DNA from 3 places in the Desulfobaculum xiamenense genome. Region 2 is predicted to be linked to each of the others. Evidence: predicted binding sites of a transcription regulator. Region 2 holds the regulator's gene; each other region holds the start of a gene.
What was found. Region 2 encodes sigma-54, which starts transcription at its own class of promoters, with help from an activator protein. Its sites were predicted from a motif close to CTGGCACGGNNNNTGCTT; they were not measured.
Positions count from the first base shown of each region.

Region 1: a site for sigma-54 is predicted at 3,400-3,417, ahead of nifJ (pyruvate:ferredoxin (flavodoxin) oxidoreductase). Genes of this name have one in related genera too.
Region 3: a site for sigma-54 is predicted at 3,854-3,871, ahead of GGQ74_RS08570 (DVU0150 family protein). Genes of this name have one in related genera too.

Region 1 covers NZ_JAATJA010000002.1:743,563-751,031, forward strand. The annotation lists gene GGQ74_RS11200 (hybrid sensor histidine kinase/response regulator) at 1-1,618, shown strand, start outside; gene GGQ74_RS11205 (sigma-54-dependent transcriptional regulator) at 1,608-3,095, shown strand; gene nifJ (pyruvate:ferredoxin (flavodoxin) oxidoreductase) at 3,500-7,159, shown strand.
Region 2 covers NZ_JAATJA010000001.1:385,683-393,151, forward strand. The annotation lists gene kdsA (3-deoxy-8-phosphooctulonate synthase) at 1-186, shown strand, start outside; gene GGQ74_RS01755 (KdsC family phosphatase) at 176-712, shown strand; gene lptC (LPS export ABC transporter periplasmic protein LptC) at 709-1,281, shown strand; gene GGQ74_RS01765 (LptA/OstA family protein) at 1,278-1,778, shown strand; gene lptB (LPS export ABC transporter ATP-binding protein) at 1,780-2,502, shown strand; gene rpoN (RNA polymerase factor sigma-54) at 2,731-4,185, shown strand; gene hpf (ribosome hibernation-promoting factor, HPF/YfiA family) at 4,284-4,823, shown strand; gene GGQ74_RS01785 (PTS sugar transporter subunit IIA) at 4,820-5,269, shown strand; gene rapZ (RNase adapter RapZ) at 5,273-6,172, shown strand; gene GGQ74_RS01795 (PTS sugar transporter subunit IIA) at 6,223-6,657, shown strand; gene GGQ74_RS01800 (PTS sugar transporter subunit IIB) at 6,661-7,131, shown strand; gene GGQ74_RS01805 (PTS sugar transporter subunit IIC) at 7,208-7,469, shown strand, end outside.
Region 3 covers NZ_JAATJA010000002.1:149,259-156,727, reverse strand. The annotation lists gene GGQ74_RS08580 (PEP/pyruvate-binding domain-containing protein) at 1-1,045, opposite strand, end outside; gene GGQ74_RS08575 (sigma 54-interacting transcriptional regulator) at 1,086-3,737, opposite strand; gene GGQ74_RS08570 (DVU0150 family protein) at 4,073-4,372, shown strand; gene GGQ74_RS08565 (sulfite exporter TauE/SafE family protein) at 4,400-5,428, shown strand; gene GGQ74_RS08560 (hypothetical protein) at 5,454-5,789, shown strand; gene GGQ74_RS08555 (hypothetical protein) at 5,854-6,102, shown strand; gene GGQ74_RS08550 (hypothetical protein) at 6,099-6,944, shown strand; gene GGQ74_RS08545 (ATP-binding protein) at 6,978-7,469, shown strand, end outside.

The DNA of each region.
Region 1 (7,469 bases), on a different contig from region 2:
GTTCTGGACGATCATGGTCAGCTTCTTCCTGCTCATGCTCATCACGCTCTTCCTCGTGCGCAACATCGCGCGAAGGCGCACGGCGGAGATGGAGATGGAGAAGCAGTTGTCGTTTCAGGAAATCCTCATGGACACCATCCCCATGCTGGTGACGTGGAAGGGCAGCGATCAGCGCTATCTTGGCGCGAACCGGTACTTCGCGGAATTCTTCGGGCTGTCCTCTCCGGGGAGCCTCATCGGGCACGCGGAGTCGGGCATTCCGGTGCTTGACGACTTCCTGCGTTGGGCCGAACCGCTGGACCGGCGCGTGATTCGTGATGAAAGCCCCATCCGTCGCCTGCGGCGCAGTGTGGTCAACGCGCGTGGCGAGGCGCGTATGCTCGAAGTGAACAAGGTGCCGCTGCTCGACGAGAAGGGGAACGTGATGGGCACGCTGTCCACCTGCGAGGACGTGACCAAGGAATCGAGCCTCGAAAAGCAGTTGCTCCAGTCGCAGAAGATGGAGGCCATCGGCACGCTGGCCGGTGGCATTGCCCACGACTTCAACAACATCCTGACGTCCATCATCAATTCGACGGAACTCGCCTTGCTCGACGTCGCGCCGGATACGCCAGCCGGAATAGACCTCGAACGCGTGCTCAAGGCCGCACAACGCGGTAGCGGGCTGGTCAAGAAGATACTCACCTTCAGCCGTCCCTCGCAGGAGGGCTTCCAGTACGTGAAGATCGAGGACGTGGTGCGCGACGCCGTGGGCCTTCTTTCGGCCTCGCTGCCGCGCAATATCAAGGTCTCCACCCATATCGGCGTCGATCTCGGCACCTGTCTGGCTGACCCTACGCAGATTCATCAGGTGATCATGAATCTGTGCACCAACGCCTTCCACGCCCTGCGCGCTGAGGGCGGGCGCATCGAGATAAGTCTCGAAGTGGAGGAGCTGGACGCCGAGGGCGCGGAACTGCACAACCTGCCGCGCGGCAGCTACGTTTCGCTCTCCGTGGCGGACAATGGACCGGGTATTCCCACGGACATTCTGGACAAGATATTCGACCCCTTCTTCACCACCAAGGGCAAGGCCGAGGGCACCGGACTCGGGCTTGCCGTGGTGCTCGGCATCGTCAAGGTCCACAAGGGCGGCATCGAGGTGTCCAGCGCGCCGGGCCTGCGCACGGCCTTCACCATCCGCCTGCCGCGGGCCGACGGCGCGGACGCGGAGCGCACCCTTGATGCGGAGCAGGCGCGGCCCGGACGCGGGCGCATCCTCTTCGTGGAGGACGACGAGGACCAGTTGGCCACCATTCCCCGCGTGCTGGAGATGCTCGGCTACGCAGTCGTCGCCGCCTGTGACGCCGACGCGGCGATGGAGTTGCTCGGTGCGGACACGCAGGGAATCGACCTCGTCATCACCGACTACGATATGCCGGGACACAACGGCGTGCAATTGGCGCGGATGATCGGCGGCGTGGCCCCGCATCTGCCCATCATCATGGTCTCCGGCCGGGAGCTGGCCATGGCCGCAGCCGAGGACGAGGCCAACATCGTGCGGGTCGTGCTCAAACCATACGACAGGAACATCCTGTCCGAAGCCATAAGGGATGTGCTGCGTGACAATGCTCAATGATCAGAACATATTCGGCAGGATTCTCGTGGTGGACGACGATCCCGAGGTCCGTGGCACCATGGAGAGCCTGCTGCGGCGGATGCTGTTGCACTGCGAGTGTGCGGCCACGCTGGGTGAGGGACTGCGCGCCATGCGCGAGGGCAGTTTCGACGTGGTCTTTCTCGATGTTCGCCTGCCGGACGGCAACGGACTGGAGGCGCTGGCCGAGATCAAGGCCATCCCCGACGCGCCCGAGGTCATCATCCTCACCGGGCAGGGCGATCCCGACGGCGCTGAATTGGCCATTCAGGGTGGCGTGTGGGACTACCTCGTCAAGCCCACGCCCATCAAGCAGACCATGCTCAGCGTGCAGCGCGCGCTCAAGTATCATGAGGAGAAGAAGGCCGAGGCCCCGGTGGTGGCCCTGAATCTCGACAGGGTCATCGGCCATGCGCCGGGCATGCACGCCGTGTTCGACCTCATCGCGCAGGCGGCGCGGTCCGTGTCGTCCACGCTCATCACCGGCGAGACGGGCACCGGCAAGGAACTCACCGCGCGCACCATCCACGAGAACGGTCCGCGCAAGGACGGGCGCTTTGTGGTGGTGGACTGCGCCTCGCTCACTGAGACGCTTGTTGAGAGCACACTGTTCGGCCACCGCAAGGGCGCGTTCACCGGCGCGGACAAGGACCGTACCGGACTGGTCCGGATGGCCGACGGCGGCACGCTGTTCCTCGACGAGGTGGGCGAGATGCCCATGTCGCTCCAGAAGTCCTTCCTGCGCGTGTTGCAGGAAAAGCGCTTTCGGCCCGTGGGCGACACGCGCGAGGAGCAGAGTGATTTTCGGCTCATCGCCGCCACCAACAAGGATCTGGAGGCCATGGTCCGCGAGGGGCGCTTCCGCGAGGATCTGCTCTTCCGGCTCAAGACCATTACCATCGAGTTGCCGCCCCTGCGCAGCCGTCCGGAGGACATCCGGCCGCTGGCCATGTACCACGTGACGAACCTCTGCGAGGAGTACTGCCTGCCGGTGAAGGGGTTCGGCTCGGACTTCTTCGAGGTGCTCGGGGCCTATTCGTGGCCGGGCAACGTGCGCGAGCTGTTCAACGTGCTGGAGCGCGCCTTCGTGGCCTCCGGGCAGGAGAAGACGCTCTATGCCATGCACCTGCCGCACGACATCCGCATCAAGGTGGCCAAGGCCAGCCTCGGCGGGAAGGGCGGTCCCTGCCGCGAGACGCCCCGTCCCGGACTGGAGGCGACGCACGTTCCCGCCGTGGACGCGAAGAGCGGCTCGCCGTTCGCCGGGCTGGATGCGCTGTTCGTCGGGCCGCTGCCCAACCTTCGCGACTTCAAGACCATCATGGAGAAGCGCTACCTCGAATACCTGATGGAGCGCTACGATGGCGACCTCGCCAGCATCCTCAAGGTGTCCGGATTGTCGCGCTCCCATTACTACGCGCTGCTCAAGAAGACGGGCATCGCCTCGCGGCAGGGATGAGCGGAGGTCCGCTTTTTCGGACGGATGGACCACTGTCCGGAAAAGCGGACGGCATTCGCCGTTCCCGGTGCGCGTCGTCCGTCCACCCGTCTATTTTGCCACTCGGCTGATTTTGAGTGGACAATGATTTCATGAAATGGAAGGTAGAGAATGAACGTGGTAGAAGCTTGCTGATTGAGCGAATAAACGGCCTTCGCCGATTCCTGTCCGGAAAAACAGACCTCCGGGGCTATGCCGACGGGGTTGGCGGGGATGTCATTCTTGCAATGCCCCGTATTCGCTTGGAAATTTTGCAAAGCTGTTTCTGGCACGGTTCTTGTTGGACTTGGGCGCTTTTCCCACACGTCCTCGGTTCCCGTGCCCAATGCGACGGAAACCGTTCATAAATCTTAAGGAGAGGATTTATGTCTAAACACATGAAGACCATGGACGGCAACACGGCCACGGCACACATCGCCTACGCCCTGTCTGACTGCGCCGCCATCTACCCCATCACCCCGTCGTCCAACATGGGCGAAGTGGCTGATGAGTGGGCCGCCCAGGGCCGCAAGAACATCTTCGGCCAGACCGTGAACGTGCGGCAGATGCAGTCCGAGGCCGGCGCGGCCGGTGCGGTGCATGGCTCCCTCGCCGCTGGCGCGCTGACCACCACGTTCACCGCCTCGCAGGGCCTGCTGCTCATGATTCCCAACATGTACAAGATTTCCGGCGAGCTGCTGCCCGGCGTGTTCCATGTCTCCGCACGCGCCATCGCCGCGCACGCGCTGTCCATCTTCGGCGACCATCAGGACGTCATGGCCTGCCGCCAGACGGGCTTCGCCATGCTGTCCTCCGCTTCCGTGCAGGAAGCCATGGACCTCGCGCTGGTCGCGCACCTGACCGCCATCGAGGCCAGCGTGCCCTTCATGCACTACTTCGACGGCTTCCGCACCTCCCACGAGATTCAGAAGATCGAGGTCATCGAGTACGAGGACATCGCGAAGGTCGTGAACTGGGACGCCATCGAGGCCTTCCGCCAGCGCGGCGCGAACCCCGAGCATCCCGAGATTCGCGGCACCGCCCAGAATCCCGACATCTACTTCCAGGGACGCGAGGCTGCCAACCCGTACTACAACGAGCTGGCTTCCCTCACCGTCGAGAACATGAAGAAGGTCGAGTCCATCACTGGCCGCCGCTACCGCCTGTTCGACTACGTCGGACATCCCGAGGCCGAGCGTGTCGTCGTGGCCATGGGCTCCGCCTGCGAGGCCATCGAGGAGGTCATCAACCACCTGCTGGCCAAGGGCGAGCGCGTCGGCCTGATCAAGGTCCGCCTGTTCCGCCCGTGGTCCACCGAGGCCATGCTCTCCGTGCTACCCGCCACGGCGACCACCATTACCGTGCTCGACCGCACCAAGGAACCCGGCGCGCTGGGCGATCCGCTCTATCAGGACGTGTGCACCACCTTCATGGAGCGCGGCGAGATGCCCACCATCATCGCTGGCCGCTACGGCCTCGGCTCCAAGGAATTCACCCCCGCCATGATCAAGGCCGTCTTCGACAACATGAAGGTGGCCCAGCCCAAGAACAAGTTCACCGTGGGCATCGAGGACGACGTCACGCACACCTCCCTTGAGCTGCGTGCCGATCTCGACACCACCCCCGCGGGCACCGTGCAGTGCAAGTTCTGGGGCCTCGGCTCCGATGGCACCGTCGGCGCGAACAAGAGCGCCATCAAGATCATCGGCGACAACACCGACCTCTACGCGCAGGGATACTTCGCCTACGACTCCAAGAAGTCCGGCGGCATCACCATTTCCCATCTGCGCTTCGGCTCCTCGCCCATCCAGTCCACCTACCTCATCAACGCCGCGGACTACATCGCGTGCCACAACCCGGCCTACGTCCACCAGTACGACCTGCTGGACGGCATCAAGGACGGCGGCACCTTCGTGCTGAACTGCCCGTGGACCGTGGAGGAGATGGAGAAGGAGCTGCCCGCTTCCCTCAAGCGCACCATCGCCGAGAAGAAGCTCAAGTTCTACACCGTGGACGGCGTGAAGATCGCCGGCGAGGTCGGCCTTGGCGGACGCATCAACATGGTCATGCAGACCGCGTTCTTCAAGCTCTCCAAGGTTATTCCCTTCGAGCAGGCCGTGGCGCTGCTCAAGGACGCCATCACCAAGACCTACGGCAAGAAGGGCGAGAAGATCGTCAATATGAACCATCAGGCCGTTGACCGTGGCATCGACGCCATCGTCGAGGTCAAGGTTCCCGAGTCCTGGCTTGAGGCTTCCGACGAGTGTTGCTGCGGCTGCGGCCACGACGCCCCCGAGTTCATCACCGACGTGGTGCGGCCCATCCTCGCTCAGAAGGGCGACGATCTGCCCGTGTCCGCCTTCGAGCCCGATGGCCTGTTCCCGGTGTCCACCGCCGCCTACGAGAAGCGCGGCGTGGCCATCAACGTGCCCGAGTGGATTCCCGAGAACTGCATCCAGTGCAACCAGTGCGCCTTCGTGTGTCCCCATGCCGCCATCAGGCCCTTCGTGGCCACCGAGGGCGAGCTTGAGGGCGCTCCCGAGACCTTCGTCACCGTCGACGTGAAGGGTGCCAAGGAGCTGAAGGACATGAAGTACCGCATGCAGGTCTACGCGCAGGATTGCCTGGGCTGCGGCAACTGTGCGGACATCTGCCCCGCCAAGGAGAAGGCGCTGGTCATGAAGCCGCTGGGCACCCAGATCGAGGCGCAGGTGGCCAATCTTACCTTTGCCGAGGCCTCCATCAGCGACAAGAGCGACCTGCTCGCCAAGCGCGACAGCGTGAAGAACTCCCAGTTCTTCCAGCCGCTGCTTGAGTTCTCCGGCGCATGCGCTGGCTGCGGCGAAACCCCGTACGTGAAGGTGCTTACCCAGCTCTTCGGCGAGCGGATGATCATCTCCAACGCCACGGGCTGCTCCTCCATCTGGGGCGCGTCCGCTCCCACTACGCCGTACTGCACCAACCGCAACGGTCAGGGCCCGACCTGGGGTAACTCCCTGTTCGAGGACGCGGCCGAGTTCGGTTACGGCATGGCCCTTGGCGTGACCCAGCGCCGCAACAAGCTGTGCGACCTCATGCGCGAGGCCATCGAGTCCGACATCCCGGATGCGCTCAAGGAAGCCATGCAGAACTGGCTGGACAACAAGGACGACGCTGAGAAGTCCAGAGTCTACGGCGACGCCGTGCGCAACATGCTGTGCGAGGCTTCGCCGAGCCCCGTGCTGAGCGACATCTTCGCCATGGAAGACCTTTTCACCAAGAAGTCCGTGTGGATCTTCGGCGGTGACGGATGGGCTTACGACATCGGCTACGGCGGCGTGGATCACGTGCTGGCCTCCGGCGAGGATATCAACATCCTCGTCATGGACACCGAGGTCTACTCCAACACCGGCGGCCAGTCCTCCAAGGCCACGCCGCTCGGCTCCATCGCCAAGTTCGCGGCCTCCGGCAAGAAGACCGGCAAGAAGGATCTCGGCCGCATGGCCATGACCTACGGCTACGTCTACGTGGCCTCCGTGGCCATGGGCGCCAACAAGCAGCAGATGATGAAGGCCTTCCAGGAGGCCGAGGCCTACAAGGGCCCCTCGCTCGTCATCTGCTACGCCCCCTGCATCAATCAGGGCATCCGCAAGGGTATGGGCAAGTCGCAGTACGAGCAGGAGCTGGCCGTCAAGTCCGGCTACTGGCCGCTGTTCCGCTTCAACCCCGAGCTGGCCGATGAGGGCAAGAACCCCTTCATCCTCGAATCCAAGGACCCCGACGGCTCGCTTCAGGAGTTCCTCTCCGGCGAGAACCGCTACGGTCTGCTCGAACGCACCTTCCCCGAGGAATCCAAGAAGCTGCGTGCCGAGATCGAGACCCAGTACCTGCACCGCTTCGAGCACTTCAAGGCGCTTGCGTCTCTTGAAGGCCCCACGGTCATCGGACCCGAGGGCGTCACGCTCAAGGGCGGCGAAGCTGGCGAGCAGTGCGCGGTGTCCGACACCGCCGAGCATGCCCGCGCCAAGGGCGGCGAACCCTGCGACGACGGTCGCGAAGGGAAGTAGCCCCTACTGGTTCATTCGAACGCTTGAAACGGGGCGCGGCGACACGCCGCGCCCCGTCTTTTTTTGTGGAGTTGACAGGAGCGGCGGTGCGCCTTGCGAAGCGCCCGTGCGCAGATTCCGGCGGCAAAGCGTGCCTGCGCCGTACGGGAACAGGGAAGAGGGGTGTCCACCACAGCGGGATACCGTGTTGAGGAGACTGGGACGTTGCGTCAGCAAGCATTGTCCCGCAACGGTCGATGGTTGTCCGCAATGGCGAACACGTCCGTTTTTCCGGACCGGAGAGTGTCGTCCAGTTTGTCGGACGCGCTTT
Region 2 (7,469 bases):
CAGCGCGAGTTCGTGCCCGTGCTGGCTCGTGCGGCCGTTGCCGCCGGTGCCAACGGCGTGTTCCTCGAAACGCATCCTGATCCGGACAAGGCTCTGTGCGACGGTCCCAACTCCTGGCCCCTCGATCGGCTCGACGCGCTGCTGCGCGATCTCGTCGCCCTGTGGAATGTCGGCCATGAGTGCTAGCGAAGCCGCCATTGCCGCAGCTCGTCAGGTGCGGGTGCTCGTGCTCGACGTGGACGGTGTGCTCACCGATGGCGGGCTGTACTACGACGCGGCGGGAGATGTCTCCAAGCGCTTCAACGTGCAGGATGGGCTGGGCATCAAGCTCGCCCAGGCCGCCGGTCTCGTCGTGGCCGTCATCACCGGACTGAAGTCCAAGGCTGTGGAGAAGCGCGTGCGCGAACTCGGCATCAAGGACTACCACGCTGGACACACGGCCAAGATTCCCCTGCTGCAACAGATTTGCGACGCCCATGGCGTGCAGATGTCGCAGGTCGCCTATCTTGGCGACGACTGGGTTGACGCCGGGCCTTTGCGCAGCGTTGGTCTGCCCATGGCCGTGTGTAACGCCCAGCCCGAGATTCGCGACATGGCCGCGTGGGTGTCCACCGTTCCCGGCGGACATGGTGCCGTACGCGAGTGCATCCGCTTCATCCTCGAAGCGCAGGACAAGCTGGGCATCCTCTGGGAGGAATGGAAAATCCGATGAACCGTTCGCGTCTCGTCCTTGTCATCACGGTTTCGTTGATTGCCATTTTGGGCGCGGCGTATCTCGTGTGGATCGGCAGCGGCGGGCCGGACGGCGACGACGTCATCACCGCACCCCCGGTGGACATGTCCATGCAGGGGGTGGAGTTGACGCGCAGTTCCGGCGACGGTTCGCGCTGGACGCTCAAGGCCGAGGGTGCCGAATATCAGCAGGAGGACGGCGTGGTCAGCGTCCGTTCCCCGCGCATCGAGTGGGAGCGCGCCGACCATGATTCCGTGACGGTCACGTCCGCGAGCGGAACCGTGGATCAGAGCAGCGGCAACGCCCAGCTCTGGCCCGACGTGGTCATCGTCTCCGGTGACACCACAGTGCACGCCGGACGCCTCGAATACAGCGAGCAGAAGCGATCCATCCACCTGCGCGAGGACGTCCGCATCGTGCGCGGAGGGCTTGCTCTCGACGCGCCGGAAGTCGTTTTCGATCTCGATACCAATGTGATTACAGCCACCGGCGGCGTCCGGGCCGAACTGACGGGCCATGCGGAGCCGACCATGGAGGACAAGCCGTGAAGACCTTCCCCCGTATCGCCGCGTTCGCCATCGCCGCCACGCTTATGACCGCACCTCTTGCGGTCGCGCAGTCCACGTCCGTTCCGACGAAGATCACCTCTCAGAAGACCGTCTACGATCAGGACGGCCGGACCGTCGTCTTCCGTGGCGACGTGTTGGTGGTGCGCCCCGACATGAAGATATGGGCGGACGTTATGACCGTGCGCCTCGACGCCTCCGCGAAGCAGGGGCAGCCGGGCACCATCTCCCGTATCGAGGCCACCGGCAATGTGCGCCTTGAGCGCGAGGGCAAGAAGGGCCAGTGCGCCAAGGCCGTGTACGATGCCGCCAAGGGCCTTTTGACCCTCAGCGGAGACCCGCGCCTCGCCGATGGCGACAACAGCATCTCCGGTAAGGTCATCCGCCTGTGGCTCAAGGACAACCGCAGCGAGGTCGAGGGCGGCGACAAGCCCGTGGAAGCCATATTCTTCACCCCCGGTGCCGAGGCGGGAAAGTAGCATGTCCGTCATTTCCGCTTCCGATCTGTGCAAGGTGTACGGCCAGCGAAAGGTCGTGCACGACATCGGCGTCAACGTCGCGCAGGGCGAAGTGGTCGGCCTGCTCGGCCCCAACGGCGCGGGCAAGACCACCACGTTCTACATGCTGGCGGGCATCGTGAAGCCGACAGGCGGCTCAGTCCGGCTGGACGACGAGGAGATCACCATGCTGCCCCTGCACGAGCGGGCGCGGCTGGGCATGAGCTACCTCCCGCAGGAAAGCTCGGTGTTCAAGAAGCTCACCGTGCGGCAGAATCTGGAGATCGTGCTGGAGCAGAGCGGTCTCGACCGCGCAACCCAGCAGGCGAGGGCGGATCAGCTTCTGGACGAACTGGGCATCACCCGACTTTCGGACCAGAAGGCCATGCATCTTTCGGGCGGCGAGCGCCGTCGGCTGGAGATCGCCCGTGCCCTCATCCTCAATCCCAAGTTCATGCTGCTCGACGAGCCCTTCGCGGGCATCGACCCCATCGCCGTGGATGATATTCAGGGCATCGTGAGCGGACTTCGTGAAAAAGGTATCGGAGTACTCATTTCCGATCACAACGTTCGAGAGACGTTGAGAATCTGCGACAGAGCCTATCTCGTCTACGAGGGACGAATCATCCTGAGTGGCACTCCGGATGAAATTTGTGCCGATCCGAAGGCCCGCCGGGTGTATCTGGGAGAGAGCTTCAGTCTCTAACATCCCGAAATCACTATATCAATTTCGATATTCAAAATCCTTGCCATCCTCGGTTGCAAGCTTGTTCCGGATGTGGCATGTTGCAAATGCGGTTGAGAAAACATTCTCATGCCGCATGGATTTCACCTTGAGCGACGGGCATTTTCGTTGGTTCAGACACATGTTTGACCGTGCCCCGTTCGCCGGAATCCCAACCGCCAACATTTCGCAAGAAGACGAACAGCCCCGATGGCACTCGAACTCAGACAACAGCTCAAGCTTTCCCAGCAACTGGTCATGACCCCGCAGTTGCAGCAGGCCATCAAACTGCTGCAGCTTTCCCGGTTTGAACTGGTTGATATGGTCCAGCAGGAACTCCTCGAAAACCCGCTTCTCGAGGAGGCCGTTCCCGAACAGGCTCAGGAGAAGGCCGAGGCCGAGGAAAATGCCCGCGCCGTAGAGGCTGCGCAGACGGCCGAGGTCATGGACGAGGGCGTTCGCGAGAACGACGCCGTTCAGGGCGCGGACTGGGAAAATTACCTCGGCGAGTTTTCGAGCACATCCCGCAATTCCGCCGCCCGCGAGGCCGAAATCCCCGAGGAGGGGATGTCCTTCGAGGCCCGGCTGTCGTCCAAGCCCTCGCTGGAGGGCCACCTTGAGTGGCAGCTCCGGCTGTCGGACATGACGCCCCGCCAGATGGACATCGGCGAGGTCATCATCGGCAACATCGGCTCGCAGGGCTATTTGCAGGCTACCGCCGAGGAAATTGCCGCCGACGCCGGGTGTACTTCCGAAGAGGTCGAGGTGGTGCTGCGTCGCATTCAGAATTTCGATCCAGTCGGCGTTGCCGCGCGTGACCCGCGCGAGTGTCTGCTCGTCCAGATCGAGTCCTACGGCTACGAGGACCCCATCCTCATCGAACTCGTCAGCGAGCACCTCGAAGATCTCGAAACCAAGCGCTATAAGCCGCTTGCCCGCAAGTTCCGCATCTCGATGGAGGAACTTCGCGAGTATCTCGATCTCATCCAATCCCTCGATCCAATGCCCGGTGCCGCCTACGGCAGCAGCGAGCCGCAGTACGTGAGCCCGGACGTCTACGTCTACAAGTACGAGGACGATTTCATCATCGTGCTCAACGAGGACGGTCTTCCTCGCCTCACGCTCAACGATTTCTATCTCGATTCCCTCAAGAGCGGCCGCGGCGCACCGGAAAAGGACTACGTCCACGAGCGGTTGCGCTCCGCACAGTGGCTGATGAAGAGCCTCTATCAGCGTCAGCGCACGCTCTATAAGGTCATGGAGAGCATCGTGCGCTTCCAGCGCGGCTTCTTCGAGAACGGCGTGACCAGTCTTCGGCCGCTCATTCTCAAGGATGTGGCCGACGACATCGAGATGCACGAATCCACCATCAGCCGCATCACCACCAGCAAGTATGTGGCGACGCCGCACGGCCTGTTCGAACTGAAGTTCTTCTTCAACAGCGCCCTTGGGCTGGACGACGGAAGTCAGGTCGGCTCCGAGAGCGTCAAGGCGCAGATCAAGAGCCTGATAGGTGAGGAGGACCCCCACCATCCACTGTCGGACGAGCGCATCGCGGAAATTCTGAAGGAACGGCTTCAGGTCAACATTGCCAGAAGAACCGTTGCCAAGTATCGCGGCGCGCTCGGCATACTCTCCTCTTCGAAACGCAAGGAGATTTTCTAGAGGTGGCGTGACGGAACTCTTTATTTTCGGGCTGAATGCACGTACACTCCAAATTACGGAGTGATATCGATCCAACAGCATCACAAGGAGGATCGTCGATGAACATCAGCTTGACGTTCAAGAATTTCGAACCGTCGGATCATCTGAGGAAGTACGCGCAAAAGCGCTTCGAAAAGCTGATCAAGTATGCCAACACCGGCAATACGGAGCTGAAGATAAATCTCGGGGTGGAGAAGTTCCGCCATATCGCCGAGGTCACGCTTTCCGGTGACAACATGAACATGTCCGCCGTGGAGGAGTCCGAGGACATGTACTCCTCCATCGACCTCGTGTACGACAAGATGACGTCGCAGGTCCGCAAGCTCCGCGAAAAGGGCAAGGACCGTCGTCGTTCCCGTGGCACCGTCCGCGACGAAGTCATCAGCTTCGAAGAAGGCGAAGCCGGACGCGAGGCGACCATTGTCGAGGCGCAGACCTACAAGCCCAAGCCCATGCTGGTGGACGAGGCTGCCATGCAGCTCGATACCCTCAATTACGAATTTCTCGTTTTCCTCAACGCCGAAACCGAGCGGGTCAACGTGATCTACCGCCGCAAGACGGGAGACTATGGTCTCATTGATCCCGGGATGTACGAATGAAGCTGGGTGATTTCCTGGATAACGAACTGATTTTGCCTGAACTTTCGGCCAGGACCAAATCTCGGGTCCTGGCCGAACTTGTGGCAGCCGTGGCTGAAAGGCGGCCGGAAATCGATGTGGAGGCCGCGCACAAGGTGCTCTTGGAGCGCGAGGCGCTCGGCACCACCGGCATCGGCGAGGGCATCGCCATCCCCCACGGCAAGCTCGACGCGCTGGAGGACATCGTCCTCGTGGTCGGGCGCTCCGCCGAGGGTGTGGAATTCGATGCGCTGGATTTCCGCCCCTGCCACATCTTCTTCCTCGTGCTCGCGCCAGAGAAGGTGGCCGGAATGCATCTGCGCATCCTCGCCCACATTTCGCGTATGCTCAAGGATGACGCATTTCGCAAGGCCTTCCTTTGTGCCGAGGGGCGCGAGGGATTGGCCAAGCTACTTGAGGGAGCGTGAGCCATGTTGGGCCGTGATGCATCCGGAGCGGAAAACAGCTTCCCGGTGATCATCCTCTCCGGCCTGTCCGGTGCGGGGAAATCGACGGCTCTTAAGGTTTTCGAGGACCTCGGATTCGTTACGGTGGATGGATTGCCGCCGAATCTCATCCCCGAACTCGTGGACCTTTTCCAGCGCCAGCGCGAGGTCTATCACCGTGGTCTCACGCTGGGCCTCGATGTCCGCCACTCCGACTTTCGCGAGAAATGGACCGGGGCGCTTGCCACCATGCGCAATAGCGGCGTCGAACCGCGAGTGGTCTTCGTGGAAGCCTCGGAAGAGGTTCTGCGCAGGCGTTACGCGGCGACGCGCCGTCCCCATCCGCTGGAGCAGGGCATCGGCCTTGATCGGGCGCTTGTGGAAGAGCGGGCGCTTCTGTTTCCCGTGCGTGATGTTGCGGAGATCGTGGTCGACACCTCCGACTATTCCATCCATGACCTGCGCCGCACCTTGCAAGAAAAGTGGAATTTTCTGCAGGACAAGCGCTACGGCCTGCATGTCTATCTCGTCACCTTCGGGTTCAAGCACGGCGTTCCCACGGATGCGGACCTCGTTTTCGATCTGCGGTTTCTGCCGAATCCGTACTTCGAGAAGGCGCTTCGGCCATTTACGGGGCGCGACAAGGCCGTGGCCGATTTCGTCCTTGGCTCGCCAGCGGGGCGGGAATATCTGGAAAAGCAATTGGAATTCCTGCATTATGTCCTGCCGTGCTACGCGCGGGAGGGCCGCTATCGGCTGACTGTGGCCATCGGCTGCACCGGCGGGCGGCATCGCTCCGTGGCCGTGGCTGAGGCTGTCTTTGACTCCTTGCGCGAGTCGGACTATGCAGTCTTTCTGGAACACAGGCATCTCGATTTGGATTAGAGCACCGCAGAACCGGGCCGTCCGGTCCCGCACACACTCCCAGCAGGAACATGAACACGGACAAGAAGACAAAGAACGTCGGCGTCATTATCGTCACGCATACCGATTACGGCACCCATCTGCTTAAGGCTGCCGAGGTTATCCTCGGCCCGCAGAAGGCCTGTGAGGCCATCGGTGTGGACGTCGCCCAGGAGATGGACGAGATTCTCAAGAATCTTCGAGAGGCCGTCCAGCGGACCGACACCGGTGCGGGCGTGCTTATCCTGACGGACATGTTCGGCGGCACTCCGACGAACCTGAGCCTGTCGCTTCTGGGAACCGGTCCCCTTGAAGTCATCACCGGCGTGAACCTGCCCATGCTGCTCAAGGTGCTGGGCACCCGGTCCATGGATCTCAAGAAGTTGGCCAGCGAGGCCTCCAATGCGGGCTGTCAGGGAATCGTCGTTGCGGGCGAAATCCTGCGACGAAAGGTCGCGGAGGCATAGGGCATGTTCTGGGTGCGCGTCGACAACCGGCTCGTTCATGGGCAGATAATCGAAACGTGGCTGCCGTTCACGAAGAGCCGCTGGATTATCGTCGCCAATGACGAACTTGTGGACGACGCGCTCCGGCAGGAGATCATGGGGCTGGCCATTCCGCATGGCATTGAGAAGCGTTTCGTCTCCGTCGCCGACGCATCCGGCTTTGTTGCGGATACCTTCGGCAAGGGTGCGGACCCGGATGCGCTGGTCCTGTTCGCCAGTTGTGCCGATGCCCGGCGGGCCTACGAGGCCGGGCTGGCTTTTCCTGTTTTGAATCTCGGCAACCTGCACTACGGGCCGGGCAAGGAGCAGATTTGCGCCCATGTGGCGCTGTCGGATACTGATCGGACGTGTCTCGGGTTCTTCTCCTCTTCCGGAATCGAGCTCGACTTCCGTTGCGTGCCCAGCGAACCCATTCAGGTGAGGCGCACATGGTAGAATCTCCTCTGATGACCATCGTCGCTGTCGCGGCTGTCGGTTTTTTTTTGTCCTCCTGTCCCTGTCCCGCTTCGCGATAAACGTCGGCATCCTTGAACGCCCGCTCGTTCAGGGGCTTGTGTGGGGACTGGTGACGGGGGATGTTTCGCTGGCCTTGTCCGTCTCCGCCGTCTTCGAACTCTTTTGGCTCGATCTCATTCCCGCGGGGACCTTCATCCCGCCCAATGCCGCCGCATCCAACCTTGCGGCGCTGATGCTCATCCACTTCTTTGGCTTCACCACCCCTGCCGAGGCCATGTTCCCCATCTTGTTCAGCCTCCCACTCAGTTGGTTCGCCG
Region 3 (7,469 bases), on a different contig from region 2:
GGGAAAGCAGATAGGCATCGGGGGTGACCACGCCATCCACGGCGTAGGGACCAAGCCCCCACACGGCGTTGACCAACACCCGATCGTCTGCGGAATCGACCGGGCTGCGGGAATACATGACGCCGCTGGCCACCGCCTCGATCATGCCGAGACAGGCCACGCTCATGGCGACATTCTCGGAGGGAATGCCCATGTGCAGGCGGTAGGCGATGGCGCGCGGCGTGAAGAGGCTGGCGAGAACCATGGAATAGGTCCGCAGCACGCGCTCGCGAGGGACGTTGAGCACGGTGAGATACTGCCCGGCAAAGGAGAGTTCCCCATCCTCGCCGATGGCGCTGGACCGCATGGCTATGGGCATGGAGGCCGCACCGGCGGCGCGGCACATGTCGGCATGGGCGGTCATGATGGCCTGCGACAAGTCCGGGGGCAGCTCGGCGGAGAGAAATAGGCGTTGCACGTCCTCGGACACGCGGGACAGGGAGGCGGTATCCGAGGGATCGGCCCCGCGCAGGGCCTTGCGAATGCCGTCCAGAATACGGCCATGCTCCACGAGGCGATAATATCCCGCAGTGGTCACGGCGAAGCCCGGCGGGACAGGAACCCCGGCGCGGCACATCTCGCCGAGGTGCGCGTTCTTGCCGCCGACCAGATGCCCCATGTCCACGGAAATGTCGCAATGCGGCATGACGAGGTCGCAATCCGGCGGCGCTGGCGGGCGTTCGGCCACGTCGAGAACCTGCGCGCGGATGCGTTCGAGATCGTCACGCAGACGCGCATGTCGGCCGCCGGAGAGGTCGTTTATGGCATCGACCATCCGCGCCGTATGAAACATGGCCCGCGAGGACTGCTCGCGCACGTAGGCCATGGTCAACGGCGTCTCGCCCCGGAGCTTCTCTTCGAGGTCTGCGATGAGAGTCAGAAGTTCGGAGTTGGATTCGAGCAGGGACTTGAAGCGCGCGTAGCGCTCGCGAAAACGCTCCGCCGCGTCGGGACGCTCGACGCGTTCCCGCCGGATTCCACGCGAAAGGAATGGCAATCGCAACATACCGTCTCGCTTTCGGGCTGGAATCCGGTCCGAGGCCGCATCACACCGAAACGTACTTGGTGGCCGGTCCCTTGCCCGTCTTTTTGAGCAGGCCCTTCTTCACGAGGTCCTGCAGGTCGTAGATGGCCGTGCGCGAGGGCAGATCGCCGCCCACGAGCTTCTGATAGCCACTGCGGGTAATCTCGCCACGGCGGCGGATGACCTCTATGGCCCGCTGCTGGCGGATATTCAACTCATCCCCCACCTCGATCGGCTCGGCCTGCGCCCGCGAGGGGCGACGCGGCGCGGCGGGCTTGGGCGATGCAGGCGGCTCCGGTCTGGCGGAGTCCGCAGATGCGCCCCACCCCGCAGGAGCGCGGTCGGAAGAGGACGCAACGCTTGCGGAGCTGGCCTCCGTTTCACTCTGCGACGGAGACGGCAGGCCAAACGGCTCCTCTGGCAACGATTCGTCCGCGCCGGTCCACGCCGATTCGATCTCGGCCCACCCGCGCGTTCTGATGCGATCGTCCTCGTCCTCCAACCGAATGTCCTCGGCCTGGATGACGGAACGCGTGCTCATGACCGCCGCGCGGGTGATGACGTTGACCAGTTCGCGAATGTTCCCCGGCCAGTCGTATTCACGCAGCTTCTCCAGCGCTCCCTTGCTGAGGGCCAACCCCTTGCGTCCGGCCACGGCCTCGGCCTTGTGCAGATAGTGCTGCGCAAGGGCCGGAATGCTCTCGCGGTGCCGCCGAAGCGGGGGGGTGGAGAGCATGATGACCTTCAGCCGGAAGTAGAGGTCCTCCCGGAAGCGTCCCTCGCGAATCTCCTCGGGGAGATCGGCGTTGGTGGCCGCAATGAGCCGGACGTTGACGTCGACCTCGCGGTCACTGCCCAGCGGCTTGATCTTGCGCATGGCAATGGCGCGCAGGAGCGACTGCTGGACCTTGGGCGACGCGGACTGAATCTCATCGAGGAACAGGGTTCCGCCATGGGCCTCCTGGAACGCGCCCTTGCGGTCGGTGCGGGCCTCGGTGAACGCGCCGCGCACGTGGCCGAACAGGGTGTCCAGCAGCAGGTTCTCGTCCAGCGCTCCACAGTTAATTGAAATGAACGGTTTCGTGCGGCGCGGGCTGTGGCGATGCACGGCCTCTGCGGCCAACTGCTTGCCGGTTCCCGTCTCGCCGACGACGAGCACGTCCACATCCACCTGTGCGGCGCGAACGATATCCGACTTGAGCTGTTCAATTTCCGGACCAATGCCGATGATCTCGGGGATGACGTCGTCCTCGGCGAGCACGGCGGGCACCTCATCATCCAAGGCCGCCTTCTCGCGCAGGCTCACATCGCGAATGGTTTCGTCACGGCGGCGTATCTCCTCGATCTGACGACGCATGATGGCGATCATCCTATTGAACGCATCGCGCAGACGCTCGGCCTCGTAGCCAGACGTCTTGACCGCGATCTCGCGGATTTCGCCCTCGTCGTGCATACGATCGACGGTTCTCGCCAACTGCATGATGGGTCGGGTCAGGCAATGGCTCACGCCAATGATCACGGCGGCGAGAAGTAACGCGGAAACTATGGTGATGATGAACATCACGTCCAGATGCTTGTAGCCCGCCGCCACGGTCAACACGCTACGATCCTCGAAGGCGATGCCACCCACCACGTGCCGCTCTCCGCCAGCCACGGGAGCATAGAACAGCGGTGCCCACGCGAGGTAGTAATCGTTCACGCTCGACGTGTGATGCCCCCTGTTCTCCTCGCGGATGATACCGCTCTGGCCGCTGCGGTTCTCGAAGACCATCCCCCAGAAGAACTTGTTGCCCGATGACGGACGAAACGCGCAGGACAGGCCGGGACGACCGAGGGTGCCCTCCATGCCCGCTCGCGCGAGATAGGTGGACAGTGCGGTCTCCTTTTTCTCCAACTCCTCGGACTGGCAGAGCATCCAGCCGTCGTTGTCGAAGAGGTAGGCGAAACGGACCTCACTGCTGCGGGGATAGCCCCACAGGGGCGATTTGTCGGAGTTGTACAGCGACAGGATGTTTCGGACATGCCGGACGTCGAGTCCGACGAAGAGTAGACCCTCGCGGCCTTCGGGACCAACGCAGGGCGTGAAGAAACGTAAGATATGGGTGGAAACGCGCTGCTGCGCGCCCTCCGGCCCCACAAACGGATATTCGATTTCGATAATGCGGGAGATACGCACCTCTCCGGGACGGATGCCTTCGGCCTCGTCGAAGGTGAGCAGCGGATTGGGACGTATGGAACCGAACTCGCCGTCCTCGGCCACGGACATATCGCCATTGCGCGATACGATCACGAAATGCCCGCCTCCATCGCTGGAAACAAACCCTGCCTCGCGATAGTCCACGCCGCCTGCGGACCTGTTTCGCGCAACAAAATCACGCAAAACATCGGCGCTCACGCCGCCTTGCGAAATAAAGAGGATATCCTCGCGACATTTCGAGAAGAGCTGTTCGACCTGATGGGAGATTGCAAGGGTCTGCACGCGAACGTTGCGTTCGAGGACGAGGTCGATGAACGAGCAGGACACTCTGTAGGAAAAGAGGCCGGATATGCCAAGGATGCAGACCACGGCCGGAATGAGCCACATGAGGAGCCGGGTGCCGATGCTCCAGAACCCGAAGCCCTCCGGACCGCCACGCAGTACCAGCGATGGAAACCTGCCGTTGAAGAGACCCATGCGCCCTCCTCCTTGCCCACATTCCCTGTACGCATCACGAAATTATCTCGCAACATCGGGCGTGGTCAATCGGTGAATAGCCCTCTCAACCTGCGGAGGTCAAACACTTTTTCACTTTGGCATACGCCTTGCTCTACGCTGGGTATCGCAAGACCGCTCCCCGGGACAGGAAAGGCAAACACCTGAACGGACCGGACGGGCGGCGGCAGGAGAGGCACCACAGGTGCCGCTCCACCAGCGGGAACATGCCGGTCATGGGCAGTAGCCGGCACTGCCCATGCCGGGGTTGGTACGAAAAAGGATTTGGACCCCAAACGAGAGACGGAGGAATAGACATGAAGAAGCGGACTCTCGGCATCTTCGCCACAGTGATGGCCTTCAACACCCTCCTTGCCAAGGCGGCGTGGGCGGGCGGCAAAAAGGCCAGCGACCTCGTTGTCGTGGCCGACACACGGCTCATCAATTCCGAAATCATGCGGTACTTCGCGGACCTCTACAACACGAACATTCTGCTGTTCGCCGTATGGGCCGTTGTTCTCACCGCCGTGATGGGATGCGTTCTCGGCTGGCTCATGGACAAGGTCATGGAACGCACCGGCATCGACCTGCACTCGCGCAAGATCGTCGAACACTAGGACACAGGGAGGAACGTCATGGCTGATATGAGCTGGCTCTACATGTACATGCCCATCGCAGGCGTGCACATCTTCTGGCCGGGACTGGTACTCATCGGTTTCTCGGTCGGCGTCATCGGCGGGTTCTTCGGCATGGGCGGTGCCTGGATGGTTACCCCCGGCCTGAACATTCTCGGCTTCCCCATGGCATTCGCCATCGGCACGGACATTGCCCACATCGCGGGCAAATCCATGATCTCCACCATGCGCCACTCCAAGTTCGGCAACGTGGACTACAAGCTCGGCATCGTCATGCTCGTAGGCACAATGGTCGGCATCGAAATAGGTGCACAGATCGTCATGTACCTTGAGCGTCTCGGCATGGTCGGCTCCGTGGTCCGCTGGGTCTACGTGGTCTTCCTGGCCCTCATCGCCTGGATGGTCTTCTACGACTACGCCAAGGCCGTGAAGAACAAGAAGATGGGCAAGACCGGCGAGCACGGCGCTGAAGGCGTGACCTGGTACAAGACCCTCCACAAGCTGAACATTCCCCCGATGGTGCACTTCACCCGCTCCGGCTTCACCTGCTCGGCGTGGCTGCCCATCATGGTCTCCATGGTTACCGGCGTTCTGGCTGGCTTCCTCGGCATCGGCGGCGGCCTGCTCCGCATGCCCGCCCTCGTCTACCTCATTGGCTGCCCGACCCACGTGGCCGTCGGCACCGACCTCTTCGAGGTTATGATCTCCGGCCTGTACGGCGCCTTCACCTACACACTGAAGGGCCGCATCGAAATCGTGGCCGTGTTCGTGATGCTCACCGGCGCCGCCATCGGCGCGCAGATCGGCACCGTCGCCACCAAGTACTCCAAGGGCTACGGCATCCGCCTCGCTTTCGGCGCGGCCGTGCTGTGCTGCATGATCTCCATCATCCTGAAGCAGGTTGGCCTCACCGCCGCCGCTGCAGTGCTCATTCTCTCCACCATCGGCGTCATCTGCCTGATGATCATCAAGATCATGTGGGTTGGTGCCTCTCAGGAGCTTCGCGAGAAGAAGGCCCGCGAACAGGCCAACGCCTGACCGAAAGAAACAAGGGAGTTATGAAATGAAGCGCATCATCACCATTCTGGCTTCGGCCCTGATCCTCTCCTGCCTCACCATCGGCAGCGCCTTCGCGGCGGAGGTCGTGCAGGGCAAATGCCTCGGATACGATACCGCAGCCGCCACCATCGAGGTGGAGGAATACGATATCAACTTCTCCAAGGATCACCCCTACGGCCACTCCACGGGTATCCGCTCGCTCTTCAACGTCAAGGAAGCGAAGATCGGCATCACCCCCGAGACCGGCGACGTCCTGCGCATCGCCTACGATGTGAAGGGGTCCCAGAAGATGGCCCTCAAGGTCATGAACGTCTCCAAGCAGGACCTTTCGAAGAAGTAACGCAAACGTCGGCCCGCGCGCCCCGCTTCCCCGGGGCGCGCGGCACCGGCTGGAGAGAACGGACATGCTCAACGTACGCGACGTAAAAGACAGATTGAACGCACGGCAGAGGGTCGTCGTGGTCATCATGGACATCATGCTGCTGCTCGAACTCTGCCTGTGCATGTACTACGGGTCTGCCAAGGCGGAGAACCTGACCATCTTCTTCCTCAAGGTCTACCTCCCCGCGCTCCTGGTCACCGTGATCACCGCGCGGATATTCATCCGCAGGTTCAGAACCAACGAAACCGTCGCCGAGGCCGAAGCCGCATGACCCACGCCATCCCGAGAAACAGGGCGGAACGCCGCAAGGGCATCGCGGACCTCTGCCAGAAGCTGACCCTCGTCATGTGCTCGCTGGTACTCCTCGGCGCGCTGGACGGAATGCAGGCCGGCTTCCGCACGGACAAGACCATGTTCTGCGTGGTCCGTGGCGAAGAGACCCTCGTCTCGGGTGACCTGTACATCCCGCCGGGCGAACAGGGCGTACGCGTCCATGCCGAGGCGGAGAACAGCGCGCCGGGAACCAATCTCGACGGCTACATCCGCTACAGCACCACTGCGCCCGGCCTGTCCATGCATTTCATCGAGATCAAGGGCCGCCTGTGGCGCGGGCTGCTGCGGGTCTCGGACTCCGCTGCCCTCGGTGACGCCCGGCTCGACGTATTTCTGCGAGGCTGCCCGCCAGAGGAGCTGGCCCCCTACCACACCGTACGCATTGTGCCCGACCGCGCCGCCCTCGCCGCCAGCCAGCTCTCCCTGTTCCGCCGCATCTTCGGCGTGGAACCGTGGTGGGTGATGCTCGGCGCGATGCCGCTGGCCGCGCTGTGCGGGCTGGCCGTCTTCCGCGAGAAGGGCCGCGAGATGAACAGACTGCTCGCAAACGGCGTGGCCCCCATCTATAAGCTCGCCCGCCGCGGCGACCACTGGGAGGTCGTATTCGGCCTCGGAACGAACCACGGCGTACGCGAAGGGGACACCCTCGCCATTCTCGACCGGAACCTCGCCCCGGTCGGCAGTCTGACCGCACATACCGTGCAAAACGAAATTTCCCACGCCAACGTGGACATGCGCACCAAGATAGCCCCGAGCTTCTTCGTCGCGCTGCGAAACTAGCCAGAACCCCGGACCGGACCGAGGAGAACCAACGTGCACGACACCAATAACGACACCCCAATCGCCTGCCTCTGGGAAGCCGACGGCAAGACGTACACTGTGGGCATCGTCGGCACCGGTCCGGGTTTCCTATCCATCGTGGAGGTCCTCTCCTGCGAGGACTATGAGGAATTCCTGCCGCCCATGCGCCTTGTGGCCGTGGCCGAGCCGAAATTCAACCTAAACTGGGTGCGCACCCTGCGCTCGCGCGGGGTGGCCGTTCACGAGTCGTGGGCGGCCATGCTCGACACGCACCCGGATATCGACATCGTCATCGACCTAACCGGTAGCTCGGCAACCGTCCGCGAACTGCGCGACGCACTGCCGCCGCACGTGTCACTCATGGACCGGGGGGCCGCCGTCTTCCTGTGCGGGCTGCACAGCCTGTTTCAGGCCGGAGCGCACACCCGCTCGCGCCTGCAGAGCAGCGAGGCGCTGCTCTACGCCGTGGCCGGGCAGATCCGCGAAGACATTATGCTCCTCGAC